DNA from 4 places in the Streptomyces sp. NPDC014891 genome. Region 1 is predicted to be linked to each of the others. Evidence: riboswitches for the same ligand, from Rfam matches in the RefSeq annotation. Region 1 holds a riboswitch; each other region holds the start of a gene.
The links. Region 1 has a riboswitch for cobalamin ahead of metE (5-methyltetrahydropteroyltriglutamate--homocysteine S-methyltransferase). Riboswitches for the same ligand answer to the same signal wherever they lie in the genome.
Positions count from the first base shown of each region.

Region 2: linked by a shared signal. The riboswitch ahead of ACF09E_RS26175 (cobalamin biosynthesis protein) and the one ahead of metE (5-methyltetrahydropteroyltriglutamate--homocysteine S-methyltransferase) in region 1 are both predicted to bind cobalamin.
Region 3: linked by a shared signal. The riboswitch ahead of cobN (cobaltochelatase subunit CobN) and the one ahead of metE (5-methyltetrahydropteroyltriglutamate--homocysteine S-methyltransferase) in region 1 are both predicted to bind cobalamin.
Region 4: linked by a shared signal. The riboswitch ahead of ACF09E_RS12720 (ABC transporter substrate-binding protein) and the one ahead of metE (5-methyltetrahydropteroyltriglutamate--homocysteine S-methyltransferase) in region 1 are both predicted to bind cobalamin.

Region 1 covers NZ_JBIBWF010000004.1:580,821-584,691, forward strand. Annotated here, with positions in the region: gene ACF09E_RS14505 (short-chain fatty acyl-CoA regulator family protein) at 1-997, shown strand, start outside; cobalamin riboswitch at 1,103-1,330, shown strand; gene metE (5-methyltetrahydropteroyltriglutamate--homocysteine S-methyltransferase) at 1,497-3,821, shown strand.
Region 2 covers NZ_JBIBWF010000009.1:356,818-360,688, forward strand. Annotated here, with positions in the region: gene ACF09E_RS26170 (cobyric acid synthase) at 1-1,018, opposite strand, end outside; gene ACF09E_RS26175 (cobalamin biosynthesis protein) at 1,015-2,004, opposite strand; cobalamin riboswitch at 2,035-2,177, opposite strand; gene ACF09E_RS26180 (hypothetical protein) at 2,249-2,470, opposite strand; gene ACF09E_RS26185 (anion permease) at 2,483-3,751, opposite strand.
Region 3 covers NZ_JBIBWF010000008.1:140,944-144,814, forward strand. Annotated here, with positions in the region: gene cobJ (precorrin-3B C(17)-methyltransferase) at 1-506, opposite strand, end outside; gene ACF09E_RS23300 (precorrin-8X methylmutase) at 503-1,156, opposite strand; gene ACF09E_RS23305 (cobalamin biosynthesis protein CobG) at 1,153-2,457, opposite strand; cobalamin riboswitch at 2,559-2,684, shown strand; gene cobN (cobaltochelatase subunit CobN) at 2,724-3,871, shown strand, end outside.
Region 4 covers NZ_JBIBWF010000004.1:182,030-185,900, forward strand. Annotated here, with positions in the region: gene ACF09E_RS12710 (NEW3 domain-containing protein) at 1-606, shown strand, start outside; gene ACF09E_RS12715 (UBP-type zinc finger domain-containing protein) at 981-1,274, shown strand; cobalamin riboswitch at 2,067-2,230, shown strand; gene ACF09E_RS12720 (ABC transporter substrate-binding protein) at 2,316-3,356, shown strand; gene ACF09E_RS12725 (FecCD family ABC transporter permease) at 3,431-3,871, shown strand, end outside.

The DNA of each region.
Region 1 (3,871 bases):
CGACGAGGTACGGGACTTCTTCTACGCCCACCACAATCACTTCGCGGTTCTGGAGACCGAGGCCGAGGCGACCGCCGCCGCCCTGGACACCGGCCGGGCTGGCCGCGCGGCCGATGCCCTGACGGACCGCCTCAGGGCCGGACACGGCATCAAGATCCTTCGGGCGGGCCCCGAAAGGTCCGCCGACGCCCGGCGGTTCGACCCGGACAGCGGCCTGCTCATGCTGTCCCCCTGGCTCAGCGAGGGGCAGCGCGCGTTCCAGCTCGCCACGCAGCTGGCGTTCCTGGAGCACGGGCCGCTCCTCGACGCACTGGTCTCCGCCGCCGAGCTCACCTCCACCCAGGCGGAGGGGCTGGCCAGGATCGGGCTCGCCAACTACTTCGCCGGCGCGGTCCTCATGCCGTACACCGCCTTCCACACGGCCGCCGAGGAGCTCCGCTACGACGTCGAGCTCCTTCAGGCGCGCTTCGGCGTCGGATTCGAGACCGTCTGCCACCGGCTGAGCACGCTCCAGCGCACCGGCCGCCGCGGGGTGCCCTTCTCCTTCCTGCGGGCCGACCGCGCGGGCAACATCTCCAAACGGCAGTCCGCCACCGACTTCCACTTCTCACGCCTGGGCGGCACCTGCCCCCTGTGGACCGTGTACGAGGCGTTCTCCGCGCCCGGCCGGATCCTCACCCAGGTGGCGGAGATGCCGGACGGCAAGAAGTACTTCTGGATCGCCCGCACGGTGACCCGGGGAGGATTCGGCCACCACGCGGCACGCGCCGACTTCGCCGTCGCGCTGGGCTGCGAGCTGCGTCACGCGCCACGCCTCGTGTACGCGGAGGGCATCGCCCTCCACGACCCGCGGGCCGCCACCCCGATCGGTCTGGGCTGCCGGATCTGCGAACGCCAGGACTGCGCCCAGCGCGCCCGGCCGCCCGCCGGCGGTATCCTCTCCGTCGACCCCGACCGGCGCGCCCTGGTGCCGTACCCGGTGGTGTCCGAGCGTTGAATCCCGCGCGGCTCCCGGCCGGGACGTGCTGCTCCCGCTCGACCGGCCGTCTCATTTTCGCGTCCACATGGTGGACACCGACTCGCCGCCGAGGATCCCGCACCCTAGTCTGGCCCGGCAGCTGGTTCGCCCCGTCCGCCAGGCGGGATGCGTCGTAAGAGGGAACCCGGTGGGAATCCGGGACTGCCCCGCAGCGGTGAGCGGGAACGACCGCCGTCATACGCACTGGGACCGGACAACGGTCCTGGGAAGCGACGGCCAGTAGGTGCCCTCCGGTCGGACCGGAGAGCGTGCCCGTGAGTCCGAAGACCTGCCCGTTGCCCGCACGCGGACGATTCCGCGCGCGGACATCCCGGTGACCTCGTGGGCGGGTCGGCGTACACAGCGAGCGGCGACGCACGGTTCTCCCGTGACGTGGTCCGCACGTCCTGTCGTTCCCTTCGCGTCCGCGTCCCGTCGTCCGGGATGGCTCTGGACACATCTCGCGAAGGAGAGTTCCGTGACAGCGAAGCCCGCAGCCGCGGCAGCACGAGCCACCGTGTACGGCTACCCCCGCCAGGGTCGGAACCGTGAACTGAAGAAGGCCATCGAGGGCTACTGGAAGGGCCGGGTCTCCGCCGACGCCCTCCGGACCACCGCCGCCGAACTGCGCCGCTCCTACTGGCAGCAGCTGGCCGACGCCGGCATCGACGAGGTGCCGACCGGTGACTTCTCGTACTACGACCACGTTCTGGACACCAGTGTCATGGTCGGCGCTGTCCCCTCCCGCCACCGCGCCGCCGTCGACGCGGACGCGCTCGACGGCTACTTCGCCATGGCCCGCGGCACCCAGGACGTCGCGCCCCTGGAGATGACCAAGTGGTTCGACACCAACTACCACTACCTGGTCCCCGAGCTCGGCCCCGACACCGTCTTCACCGCCGACTCGGCGAAGCAGGTCTCCGAGCTGAAGGAAGCCGTCGCCCTCGGCCTGACGGCCCGCCCGGTCCTCGTCGGACCCGTCACCTACCTGCTGCTCGCCAAGCCTGCACCCGGCGTGGCCGAGGACTTCGACCCGCTCACCCTCCTCGACCGGCTGCTCCCGGTCTACGCCGAGGTCCTCGCCGACCTGCGCGCGGCGGGCGCCGAATGGGTCCAGCTGGACGAGCCCGCCCTCGTCCAGGACCGCACCCCGGCCGACCTGAACGCCGCCGCCCGCGCCTACCGCGACCTCGGCGCGCTCACCGACCGGCCCAAGCTGCTCGTCGCCTCCTACTTCGACCGCCTCGGCGACGCCCTCCAGGTGCTGGCCTCGGCACCGGTGGACGGTCTCGCCCTCGACTTCACCGAGCGCGCCGCCGGCAACCTCGACGACCTCGCCCGCGTCGGCGGACTGCCCGGCAAGCGCCTGGTCGCGGGCGTCGTCAACGGCCGCAACATCTGGATCAACGACTACCAGAAGTCCCTGGCCACGCTCGCCACCCTGCTCGGTCTCGCCGACCGGGTCGACGTGGCCGCGTCCTGCTCCCTCCTGCACGTCCCGCTGGACGCGGCTGCCGAGGTCGACATCGACCCGCAGGTCCGGCGCTGGCTCGCCTTCGCCCGGCAGAAGACCGCCGAGGTCGTCACCCTCGCCAAGGGCCTCGGGAACGGCACCGACGCGATCAGCGCCGAACTGGCGGCCAACCGGGCCGACCTGGCCTCCCGCGCCGACTCCGCCCTCACCCGTGACCCGGCCGTGCGCGCCCGCACCGCCGCCATCACCGACGCGGACGGCCGCCGCTCCCAGCCGTACGCCGAACGGACCGCCGCCCAGCGCGCGCACCTCGGTCTGCCCCTGCTGCCGACCACCACCATCGGCTCCTTCCCGCAGACCGACGAACTCCGCGTCGCCCGCGCGGACCTGCGCGCCGGCCGCATCGACACGGCCGGCTACGAGGAGCGCATCAAGGACGAGATCCGCGAGGTCCTCTCCTTCCAGGAGAAGACCGGCGTCGACGTGCTCGTGCACGGCGAGCCCGAGCGCAACGACATGGTGCAGTACTTCGCCGAGCAGCTCACCGGGTACTTCGCCACGCAGCACGGCTGGGTGCAGTCGTACGGCACCCGCTACGTCCGGCCCCCGGTCCTGGCCGGGGACATCTCCCGCCCCGAGCCGATGACGGTGCGCTGGACCACCTACGCGCAGGCGCAGACCCGCAAGCCGGTCAAGGGCATGCTGACCGGTCCCGTCACCATGCTCGCCTGGTCCTTCGTCCGCGACGACCAGCCGCTCGGCGACACGGCCCGGCAGGTGGCGCTCGCCCTGCGCGACGAGGTGAACGACCTGGAGGCGGCGGGCACCTCGGTCATCCAGGTCGACGAGCCCGCGCTCCGGGAGACCCTCCCGCTGCGCGCCGCGGACCACGCCGCCTACCTCGACTGGGCGACCGAGTCGTTCCGGCTCTCCACCAGCGGGGTCCGGCCCGACACCCAGATCCACACCCACATGTGCTACGCCGAGTTCGGCGACATCGTCCAGGCCATCGACGACCTCGACGCCGACGTCATCAGCCTGGAGGCCGCCCGCTCCCACATGCAGGTCGCCGGCGAACTCGCCGAGCACGGCTACCCGCGTGAGGCCGGTCCGGGCGTCTGGGACATCCACTCCCCCCGCGTGCCCAGCGCCGAGGAGGCCGCCGCACTGCTCCGCAAGGGCCTGGAGGCCATCCCGGCCGAGCGGCTCTGGGTCAACCCCGACTGCGGACTCAAGACCCGCGGCTGGACCGAGACCCGGGCCTCCCTGGACAACCTCGTCTCCGCCGCGCGCCAGGTCAGGACCGAGCTGAGCACCGACGAGGGCTGACGCCCCGCGGACCCGGGCCGGACGTCTCGACGTCCGGCCCGGGCGCCCAC
Region 2 (3,871 bases), on a different contig from region 1:
CGAGCACCGGCCGGCCCTCGGCCGCCCGCCGCGCCAGGGCGTCGGCGAGACCGCGCTCGCGCAGCCAGGCGAGGGCCTTGACGGTGCCGCGGGTCCCCGGCACGACGACCAGGTCGGCGTCGACGAGCTCCTCGGCCCGGTCCACGAACCGGACCACGACGCCCGGCTCGGCGGCCAGCGCGTCCACGTCGGTGAAGTTGGACATCAGGGGCACCGCGCAGACCGCGACGCGCAGCACGTCCTCGCCGACCGGCGGCGCGACGACGGACTCGCGCACCGCGCCCCGCAGCGAGACCCGGAGGCCGTCCTCCTCGTCGATGCCGAGCCCGTGGGCGTACGGCAGGACGCCGAAGGTCCGCCGGCCGGTGAGTCCGAGCAGCATGTCGAGGCCCGGTTCCAGCAGCGTCACGTCGCCGCGGAACTTGTTCACGAGGTAGCCCGCGACGAGCTCCTGGTCCTCGGGGGCGAGCAGCGCTGTCGTGCCGAAGAACTGGGCGAAGACCCCGCCCCGGTCGATGTCGCCGACCACCACGACCGGCAGCCTCGCCGCCCTCGCGATCCCCATGTTCACGATGTCGGTGCGCCGCAGGTTGATCTCGGCCGGGCTGCCCGCGCCCTCGCAGATCACCGCGTCGTACGTGCTCCGCAGCTCCTCCAGGCAGGCGAGGACCGGCTCGAAGAGCTCCTTCTGCCGCCCTCCGTGGTAGCCGCGGGCGCTCAGCTCGCCGACCGGCCGGCCCATCAGGACGACCTGGCTGGACCGGTCGCTGCCGGGCTTGAGCAGCACGGGGTTCATCAGCGCGGTGGGCTCCACCCGCGCGGCCTGCGCCTGCATGGCCTGGGCGCGGCCGATCTCGGCGCCCTCCCGGGTGACGAAGGAGTTGAGGGACATGTTCTGCCCCTTGAACGGCGCCACCTTCAGGCCCTTGCGGACCAGCCAGCGGCAGATGCCGGCCGTCACGACGCTCTTGCCCGCGTCGGACGTGGTCCCGGCGACGAGCAGACCCCCGCCCCTCACGCGTTCCTCCGCTTCCGGGCCGGCGCGCCCAGGGCGCCGGATATCAGTCGGCCGCCGGCACAGACGGCCAGCGTGAGTGCGGTGACCCGCCGGGACAGGCGCACGGCCCGGTCGATGTCGGCCACCTCCACGTCCCGCCCCCCGCCGTTGAGCACCGGCCGGTGCTCGACCCGGCCGCCGTACGCCAGAGTGCCGCCGAGGCGTACGCCGAGGGCGCCCGCGAAGGAGGCCTCGACGGGGCCCGCGTTGGGGCTGGGGTGCTTCGCCGCGTCGGCCCGCCAGGCGCGCAGGGCCCCGCGCGGGTTCCCGCCGGCGACGCTCGCCAGGGCGGCCGTCAGCCGGGCCCCGGGCCAGCCGGCCACGTCGTCGAGGCGGGCCGAGGCCCAGCCGAAGCGGCGGTGCCTGGGCGACCTGTGGCCGACCATGGCGTCGAGGGTGTTCACGGCGCGGAAGCCGACGAGGCCCGGGACGCCCGCGACCGCGCCCCAGAAGAGCGCGCCGACCACGGCGTCGGAGGTGTTCTCGGCGACCGACTCCACGACGGCGCGGGCCATCGCGGGTCCGTCCAGGGACTGCGGGTCGCGTCCGCAGAGGTGCGGCAGCCGTTCCCGGGCCACCTCCAGGTCGCCGGCGGCGAGCGCCCCGCCGATGGCCCGGGCCTCCCGCCCCAGGGTCGTACCGCCGACGACCGCCCACACGGAGGCGGCGGTCAGGGCGACGGCGGCGGCCGGCCGGTTCCGTACGGCCCGGGCGGCGAGCGCCCCGAGGGCGACGGTGGATCCGGCGCAGACGGCGGTGTGCAGGGCGCCCCAGCCGCGGTGGTCGTGGTGCAGGCGGTCCTCGACCGCGGCGGCCGCCCGGCCGAACGCGGCGACGGGATGCCCGCGGCGGGGGTCGCCGACGAGCAGGTCGACGGCGAGACCGGCGACCGCGCCGTACGCGAAGACGCCGGGGGAGGTGAGGCCGGTTCCGCTGCGGCCGGGCATGGCGCATGTCCTCACTCAGGGTCCGCGCCCTGGATCGACGTGACCGGCGGCGAGAGTTCCTGACTCCCGGACCCTCGGATCCGGTCACAGTGGCGGGACCGCGCCGGATTCGCACCGGACTTCCTCTGCTGCCGCCGTAATGGCCCCGGCAGTCCACCACGCCCCGAGAACAGCCGTCAACTCACCCTTGACCTGCGCCGGGTCACTGTGCGGAGCACCACAGACACGACGGCGGGGCGGACCGTCAGACGACGATCAGGTAGATGCCGTACGCGACGGCCGCCGCGCACAGCGCGAAGCAGGCGTACGCGGCGGTACGGGCCAGAGCCGCGGAGCCTCCGCGGGCGGCGGCCTCCTCCTGCTTGGTGAGGCCGACGATGCCGAGGGTGAAGAGGCCCACGAGCGCGACGGTCGCCACGAGGCTGACTCCGAAGACGGAGCCGAGAGCTGCCCAGTCGATCTTCATGTCGTTCGTTCCTTAGACCGCGGCGGCGGGGGCCGGGGGAGCGGTCGGGTCGGTGGGGGCCGGCGCGGGGATGGTCGTCCGGAGCTCCTCGTCCGCGACGGCGGCGACGGAGCCGGCGGGCGGCGGCGGGGTGACGGCGGCCATGGCGGTGGTCACGACGCCCGCGGGCTCGCCGTCGAGGTCGTCGTCGGTGACGTTGTTGTGGTCGACCGGCTTGCGGCGGGAGAGCGACCAGATGACGCCCGAGCCGACGACCAGCAGGACGGCGACGGCGGCGATGCCCCAGGGGCCCTGCTTGGTGAGGAACTCTGCACCGGCGCCGACCAGGGCGGCGGCGGGCAGGGTCAGACCCCAGGCGACGAACATCCGGGTGGCGGTCGACCAGCGGACGACGCCGCCCTTGCGGCCGAGACCGGCGCCCATCACGGCACCCGAGCAGGACTGGGTGGTGGAGAGGGAGAAGCCGAGGTGAGAGGAGGCGAGGATGACCGTCGCGGCGCTGGTCTGGGCGGCGAAGCCCTGCTGCGGCTGGAGGTCGGTGAGGCCCTTGCCCATGGTGCGGATGATGCGCCAGCCGCCGAGGTACGTGCCGAGGGCGATGGCCACACCGGCGGAGACGACGACCCACAGCGGGGGGTTCGAGCCCGGGGCGACGACACCCTGGGTGACCAGGGCCAGGGTGATGATGCCCATCGTCTTCTGGGCGTCGTTGGTGCCGTGGGCGAGGGAGACGAGACCGGCGGAGGCGATCTGGCCCGCCCGGTAGCCCTTGGCCGTGGCCTTCGCCTCGGGGTTGGCCTTGATCTTGTACGTCAGCCGGGTGGCGGCCATCGCGGCGAGGCCGGCGACGAGCGGCGCGGCGACGGCCGGGATGAGGACCTTGGTGACGATGGTGGGCCCGTTCACGGCCGACCAGCCGGCCGACATGACCGCGGCGCCGATGAGGCCGCCGAAGAGGGCGTGGGAGGAGCTGGACGGGAGTCCGAGCAGCCAGGTCAGGAGGTTCCAGAGGATCGCGCCCACCAAGGCGGCGAAGATCACCTCTGTACGAATGCCCTCTTCGTTGATGATCCCGCCGGAGATCGTCTTGGCGACCTCCACGGACAGGAACGCGCCGACGAGGTTCAGCACGGCGGACATGGCCACCGCCGTCTTCGGCTTGAGCGCACCGGTCGAGATGGTGGTGGCCATCGCGTTCGCGGTGTCGTGGAAACCGTTCGTGAAATCGAACACGAGAGCTGTCACGACCACAATGGCGAGCAGCAGCGTGATGTGTTCCATTTACCCAGGCAATCGTTTGAGGTCAGTGGCGGGACGAACGTAAGCAACCTGGGTGAACGGAAGGTGAACTGGGTCAGGCGTTGTGGTGTCCCGAACCGGCGTCCGGGGATTCCGCTTACG
Region 3 (3,871 bases), on a different contig from region 1:
TCGTCCTCCGGCAGCGTGCCGGGGATGATCGTGAGGACCTCCTCCGCCTCGCACAGCGGCTCGCCGAGCCGGGCGGCGGCGGCGGACACCGAGGTCACGCCGGGGATGACGGTCGTGTCGTAGCGGTCGGCGAGCCGCTTGTGCATGTGCTGGTACGAGCCGTAGAACAGCGGGTCGCCCTCGGCGAGGACCGCGACGGTGCGTCCGGCGTCGAGGTGCGCGGCGAGCCGGGCGGCGGCCTCCTCGTAGAAGTCGTTCAGGGCGCCCCGGTAGCCGCCCGGGTGGTCCGTGGTCTCCACGGTGAGCGGGTACATCAGCCGCTCCTCGATGTGGTCCTCGCGGAGGTGCTCGGCGGCGATCGAGCGGGCGATGGAACGGCCGTGGCGGGCCGAGTGGTACGCGATCACGTCGGCGGCGGCGATCGCCTTCACCGCGGCGAGGGTCAGGAGGTCCGGGTCGCCGGGCCCGAGGCCGACGCCGTACAGCTTTCCGGTCACGGTGGTCATGCCTGGATCTCCGCTTCGTGGGCGATCGCGTTGATCGCGGCGGCCGTCATCGCGCTGCCGCCGCGCCGGCCCCGGACGACGAGGTAGTCGAGGCCGAGGTCCTGTGCGGCCAGGGCGTCCTTGGACTCGGCGGCGCCGATGAAGCCGACGGGTATGCCGAGGACGGCGGCGGGCCTCCCGGCGCCGTCGGCGACCATCTGGAGCAGGTGGAAGAGGGCGGTCGGCGCGTTGCCGATGGCGACGACCGAGCCTTCGAGGCGGTCCCGCCACAGTTCGAGGGCGGCGGCGGAGCGGGTGGTGCCCAGCTCGGCGGCGAGGGCCGGCACGGACGGGTCGGAGAGGGTGCAGACCACGTCGTTGTCGGCGGGCAGCCGCCGCCGGGTGACGCCGCTCGCGACCATCTGCGCGTCGCAGAGGATCGGTGCTCCGGCCCGGAGGGCGGCGCGGGCCCGCGTGACGACCTGCGGCGACCAGGCGATGTCGCGTACGAGGTCGGTCATGCCGCAGGCGTGGATCATCCGGACCGCCACCTGGGCGACGTCGGCGGGCAGGCCCGCCAGATCCGCCTCGGCGCGGATCGTGGCAAAGGACCGGCGGTAGATCTCCGCCCCGTCCTTCTCGTAGTCGAACATCCTGTTGCTCTCGCTCATCTCGTCGTGCGGGCCGCGGTCACGGCTTCGGGCAGGGCGGTACGGGGGGTGGGAACGCCGTTCACCAGGTAGTCGCCGCCGGCGGTGGCGAGGACGTCGGTCCAGACGCCGTGCGGGTGTCCGCAGCGCCGCTCGCACCCGGAGAAGTGCACGGGGAGGACGGGCGGGCCGGATCGGCGCGAGCCGGATCCCGGGGCCGGTTCCGAGCCCGAGCCGGGGCCCGGGGCTGGTCCCGAGCCGGAGCCGGGGCCCGGGGTCGGTCCCGGTGTCGCGTCCTCGCGGACGTCCGCGAGGGACTTGGCGCAGCCCGGCCGTCCGGTGCAGGCGGTGACCCCGGCCCAGGGGGAGTCGGGGCGGGTGATCAGCCCGGCCGCGTCGAGCAGGGGCAGCCGCCCGGGGTCCGTTCCGGCCACGACGACCCCGCGCCAGGGCGTGAGCCGTACCTCGTCGGCGGGGAGCAGCGCCCGCAGCCGGCCGGCGGTGAGCCGGCCGAGCGGGGCGAGCACCGACAGGGCGGCGGGCCCGAGGACGCCGGGCGCGGGGGGAGGGCCGTACGGGAGCGCCGGCGCGGGGACGGATTCCCCGGCGACCCCGCACTCCGCGAGGTCCACGCCGTACCCCGGAGGCAGCTCGCGGACCCGCCAGGCGCCGGTGCCGGCCTCGGCGGCGGCGGCCAGGAAACCGCCCGCCGCGGCCAGCGCGGCCGCGGGCGCGTCGGAGGCCGCGAGCCGGACGGCCCGCCCGCCGACGTGCAGCTCCGCCTCCCCGCCGCCCACTGCGACCAAGGTCACATCGCCGCCGAGTCCGGCGACGTCCCCCCGCCCGTCGTCGAGGACGAAGAGGAACCGGCCGGAGAGCGCCGCCGCCCAGGGCGCGGAGAGCAGGTGGGTGTCGAGCTCCCGGGCCCACAACTGCACGTCGGCCGCGCCGAGTCCGTCGAGGCCCGAGGCCGGCGAGGCGACGATGTTCCGGACGCGTTCGTGGCTGGGGGAGGGCAGCAGGCCGGCCTCGGCGAGGAGCGCCGCCAGCTCGGCCCCGCAGTCGTCGCCGAGACCGCGCAGCTCGGCGTTGCCGCGGGAGGTGACGCTGAGCCGTCCGTCGCCCAGACGCTCCGCGGCGGCCGCCAGGATCTCGACCTGATGTGCCGTCAGGCGCCCTCCGGGAAGCCGGAGTCGGGCGAGGCGGCCGTCGTCGGCGGAGTGCAGGCGCAGCGCCCCGGGGCACGCGTCGCCACGGTCCCTTGTGCGAGGTTCGCCCGGTTCGGGCGTCGGGGGCGGGGTGGGCGGCATGGCGGCGAGCATACCGACGGGGAACCGGCCGACCAGCGGGTGTGATCCGGTCGACCAGCGGGTGTGATCCGGTCGACTCCGCCGCTCCCTGGGGCCCGCCGACGCCACGATCTAGGATGCAGATCGGCATGGGGTCCCAGGACCCCGGGGAGGAAGCCCGGTGAGAATCCGGCGCGGTCCCGCCACTGTGAGCCCGCATCCGCGGGTGAGTCAGGAACTCCCGCCGTCCACACGACCACCCGGGGCGCGGACAACCCCGAGGAAGGCCTGAGCTCGCCATGCTCCTGCTGCTGTCGCACTCCGACACCGACCTGCTCAGCGCCCGCGCGGCCGGCGGTCCGGTGGAGTACCGCTTCGCCAACCCCGCCCGTCTCCCCCTCGCCGACCTGACCGGCCTCCTGGCCGAGGCCGACCTCGTCGTCGTCCGTCTCCTCGGCGGCCTCCGCTCCTGGGAGGACGGCCTCGACGCGGTGCGCGCCGCCGGAAAGCCGGTGGTCGTCCTCAGCGGCGAACAGGCTCCCGACGCGCAGCTGATGGAGGCGTCCACCGTCCCCGTCGGCGTCGCCACCGAGGCGCACGCCTACCTGGCGCACGGCGGCCCGGCGAACCTGGAGCAGCTGGCCCGCTTCCTCTCCGACACCGTGCTGCTCACCGGTCACGGCTTCGAGTCCCCGGCGGCCGCCCCGACCTGGGGCCCGCTGGAGCGCACCGCCCGCGCGACCACCGGCCCCACCGTCGCCGTGCTCTACTACCGCGCCCACCACATGAGCGGGAACACCGCCTTCGTCGGCGTCCTGTGCGACGCGATCGAGGACGCCGGTGCGCGGGCCGTCCCGCTGTACGTGACCTCCCTGCGCGCCCCCGAACCGGAGCTGATCGACAGGCTCCGCACCGCCGACGCGATCGTCACCACCGTCCTCGCGGCGGGCGGCACCAAGCCCGCCGAGGCGCAGGCCGGCGGCGACGAGGAGGCCTGGGACGCGGGCGCGCTCGCCGCGCTCGACGTGCCGATCCTCCAGGCCCTGTGCCTGACCGGTTCGCGCGCCGCCTGGGAGGAGAACGACGAGGGCCTGTCCCCGCTGGACGCCGCCGGACAGGTCGCCGTCCCCGAGTTCGACGGGCGCCTGATCACCGTGCCGTTCTCCTTCAAGGAGATCGACGAGGACGGCCTGCCCGCCTACGTGGCCGACGCCGAGCGCGCCGCCCGTGTCGCCGGGATCGCCGTGCGGCACGCCCGCCTCCGGCACATCCCGAACGCCGAGAAGAGGCTGGCGCTCGTCCTCTCCGCCTACCCGACGAAGCACTCCCGCATCGGCAACGCCGTCGGCCTCGACACCCCGGCCTCCGCCGTGTCGCTGCTGCGCCGGCTGATCGCCGAGGGGTACGACTTCGGGCCCGAGGCGGACCTGCCGGGCGTGGTCTCCGG
Region 4 (3,871 bases), 400 kb from region 1:
GACGGTGCCGGCTCCGCCACCGGCACGCTGTCCCAGCGCACGGGCGAGCCGCTGGCCGATCTCAAGGCCGCCTACAACGGGGTCGCCGTCACCGACGAGTCCGACACCGCGCCCGGCGACTACGACGGCGAGGGCAACAGCTTCTCCGCCCAGAAGCTCGCGGCCGTCGGCCTGACCCGCGGCGCGTCCGTGAGCGCGCTGGGCGCGAAGCTGACCTGGCCGGACGTGCCGAGCGGCACGAAGGACAACGTGGCGAGTGCCGGACAGGCGGTCACGCTGAGCGGGCAGGGCAGCCGGCTCGTCTTCCTCGGGTCGGGCGTCGGAAGCGGTGCGGCGGGAACGGCCACCGTCTACTACCGGGACGGGACCTCCGCCAAGGGTTCCTTCGGCTTCCCCAACTGGTCCTTCTCCCCCGCCGATGCGCACGGCGCGACGCTGGTCGCGTCGTCCGACGGCCGGAACCGCCCGAGCGGGTACGGGAACGCCGGTATCGCCTACCGCGTGTTCGCCCACTCCATCCCCCTCGACGCGGCGAAGCAGGTCGACTTCGTCGTCCTGCCGGACAACAGCGGCATCCATGTCTTCGACATGGCCATCGCCCCCTGATGTCCCTCGCGTGACCACGCTCCGCTCGGCCGCCCCCGTGCCTTTCGGTCCGGGGGCGGCCGACGTCCGGCGGACGGCCCTCCGGCACCACCGATGTCGGTGCGCGTCTCCAGGGGCCTCACTGCGACGTAGATGCAGGCGGTTGCGCCGTACGGGCCGTCGTCGTGAAGCGAACGAACCCCGGATCCCCTTCCAGCGCCCGCCGACCGTCTCACCGCCTTCCGAACGACCGTGTACCGCGGTGGGCGGACCCTGGGGCCGGGGGGCTCGGCAGGGCTTCTTTCTCTCGGGTGCGGGAGAATCGGGCGATGGACCGATCCGACGATGACGCACGGCCCGACCGGCCTCTCGACGCGCCTCGGCCTTCGTGGGCCGTGGCGTACGACGGGGGCCGACCGGAGGGCGGGCGCGCCTGCGACCATGTCGCGGCTCTCCCTCTAGCGCCGGATGCGCCGGCCGAGGCATGCGCCGATTGCCTGTCCTCGGGTGGGAGTTGGCGGCGGCTGCTCTGGTGCGCGACGTGCGGACACGTCGGTTGCTGTGACAGCTCGCCTGGGCGGCACGCGTACCGGCATCACGAAAGGACCGGGCATCCGGTCGCGCTGACGCTGTCCGCGGACGAGGACTGGGCCTGGTGTTACGAGGACGAGGTCTACCTCGTGCGTTGAACCGCCCGCGGACGGGCGACCCGGCGGGCGTACGCGGCGCCCTCGCACGGTCGTACCGCCCCGCGTACGCCCGGGCGTGCCCGGGGCCGCCCCGGCGCGATGCCGTTCGCCGAGGCGGCGTGAGCCGTCAGAAAGCCGGGCCCGGTGCCGGTACGGGCCCGGGCAGGGGCCCGGGGTGCGGGCCGGGCTCCGGGCGCGGATCGCCCGGCTGGGGGTCCGGACCGGGCTGCGGCGGAGTCGGGGGTACCGGGTCGGGCCCGCCGGGCGTGGGCACCGGGCCGGGGACCGGCCCCGGCTGCGGGCCGGGACCAGGGCCGGGGACCGGGGTGGGGCTCGGAGGCACCGGATCGGGCGGCGGTGTGCCCAGTTCCGTCGTCCCCGCGTGCCAGGGCTCGCGACCGGGCTCCGGCGGTGGCCCCGTCGGGCCGGGAGGGACAGGACGCGTGGGGGGCGCCAGTTCCGGATCCGACGGGTCCGGCAGATTCGGACGGCCGGTCCGTACGTCGCTTCCCATGATCACACCGCCTTACCGGGTAGGGAGGGATGCTGTTCTCCTCCCCCACTCGGCTGCCCGGAGAGATCCTTCTCATGCGCCCACGAGGGCAGGTGCACCCGGGCGGCGGCACGGGCGTGCGGAGGTACGCGCTTCCGTTCTGCGGCTGCCGGGTCGCGATCCACCGGCCGGCCGTTCGCAGGCGAGAGCGGCGACCAGACGGCCCTCACCTGGGATTCCTTCCGGCGGGCGGCCCTCCGGGCCCAAGATCGCCCTGTGGTAGTTTGCCCGGGCCAGTCGTACCCCTGTACGTATCGACACGATATGTGCGCGGGTCAGGGAATCCGGTGGGAATCCGGAGCTGACGCGCAGCGGTGAGGGTGACGGGCGGAGCAGCGGCCACTGGGTCCCGACGGGCCCGGGAAGGCGTTCCGTCCGGACGACCCCGAGTCCGAAGACCTGCTGGCGCCCCGGACGGCGTGCCGTCGTCCGGGAAGCACCGTACGACAGGCTCCGCGCATGAGCCCTGACGCAGAAGGACTCCTCCTGTGCCCCTCGCCCCCCGTTTCCGTGCCGCCGTGCTGCTCGTGGCCGCCGCCGCCCTCGTCTCCGGCTGCGGCGGCACCACCAGGGCGGACGCGCCCGAGGCGAAGCAGGCGGGCCCCGGCCATCCCGTCCGTCTGGACAACTGCGGACAGCGGGTCGAGATCGACCACGTCCCCCGCCGGGCTGTCGCCCTGGACCAGGGATCGGCCGAGATCCTGCTCTCCCTCGGCCTCGCCGACCGCATGGTGGGCACCGCCACCTGGACCGATCCGGTCCTCGGCGGGCTGGAGAAGGCGAACGCGACCGTGCCCCGGCTCGCCGACCGCTACCCGTCCTTCGAGAAGGTCCTCGACGTCGAACCGGACTTCGTCAGCGCGTCCTTCCTGTACACCCTCGGCAAGGGCGGCGTGGCCCCGCGGGAGCGGTTCACGAAGCTCGGCGTGCCCACCTACCTCTCCCCCGGCGACTGCGTCGGCAAGGACAACGGCGGCGGTGGCGACGGTGTGCGGACGAGTCCACTGACCATGGACACCGTGTACGGGGAGATCAGGGACCTCGCCCGCGTCTTCGGTGTGCCGGAGCGCGGGGAGAAGCTCGTGGGCGAGCTCCGGGCCCGGGTCGGGAAGGCCACGGCCGGCGCGGACTTCGGCGACGCGTCCGTCCTCTACTGGTTCTCCGACTCGCAGGGACCGTACATGGCCGGCTGCTGCGGCGCTCCCGGCATCGTCAGCGGGGCGCTCGGTGTGAAGAACGTCTTCGACGACACGAAGGAGGAGTGGCCGCAGATCAACTGGGAGACCGTCGCCGACCGCGATCCCGACGTGCTGGTGATCGCCGATCTGACCCGCCGGGCGCAGTCGGCGGAGAGCGCCGCGAAGAAGATCGAGTTCCTGGAGTCGCACGCGGTCACCCGGAACATGACGGCGGTGCGGAACAGGCGGTACGTGATCCTCAGCGGTCAGGCCATGAACCCCACCATCCGCACGGTCGAGGGCATCGAGAAGGTCTCCGCCGCGCTCAAGACGTACGGTCTCGCGAAGTGACCCGGCCGGGGCTGGAGACGGCGGACCCGCCGGACCGGGATCAGGCAGACCGGCCCGTCGCGGTGGGCCGGCCGGTGCGTGCCTCCGCCCGCTCGTCCCGGGCCCTCGCGCCGGTGGCCGCGGTCGGCGGGGTCGTCCTGCTGTGCGCATCGGTCGCCGTCGCCCTCACGATCGGTCCGGCCGACATCCGCGTCTCGGACTCCTGGTCCGTCGTGGCCGCCCGCCTCGGCGGGAGCCCGTCCGGGCTGAGCGCGATCCGCGACGGCATCGTCTGGGAGCTGAGGCTGCCGCGTACCCTCCTCGCGGCCGTGTGCGGCGCCGGACTCGCGGTCTGCGGCGCGGTCCTCCAGTCGCTGCTGCGCAACCCGCTCGCCGACCCGTTCGTCCTCGGCGTCTCCTCCGGGGCCTCGACCGGTGCGGTGGCCGTCATCGTCCTCGGCGCCGGCGGGGGCCTGCTCTCCGTGACCGGGGGCGCGTTCCTCGGCGCGCTCTGCTCCTTCGCCCTGGTGCTTGTC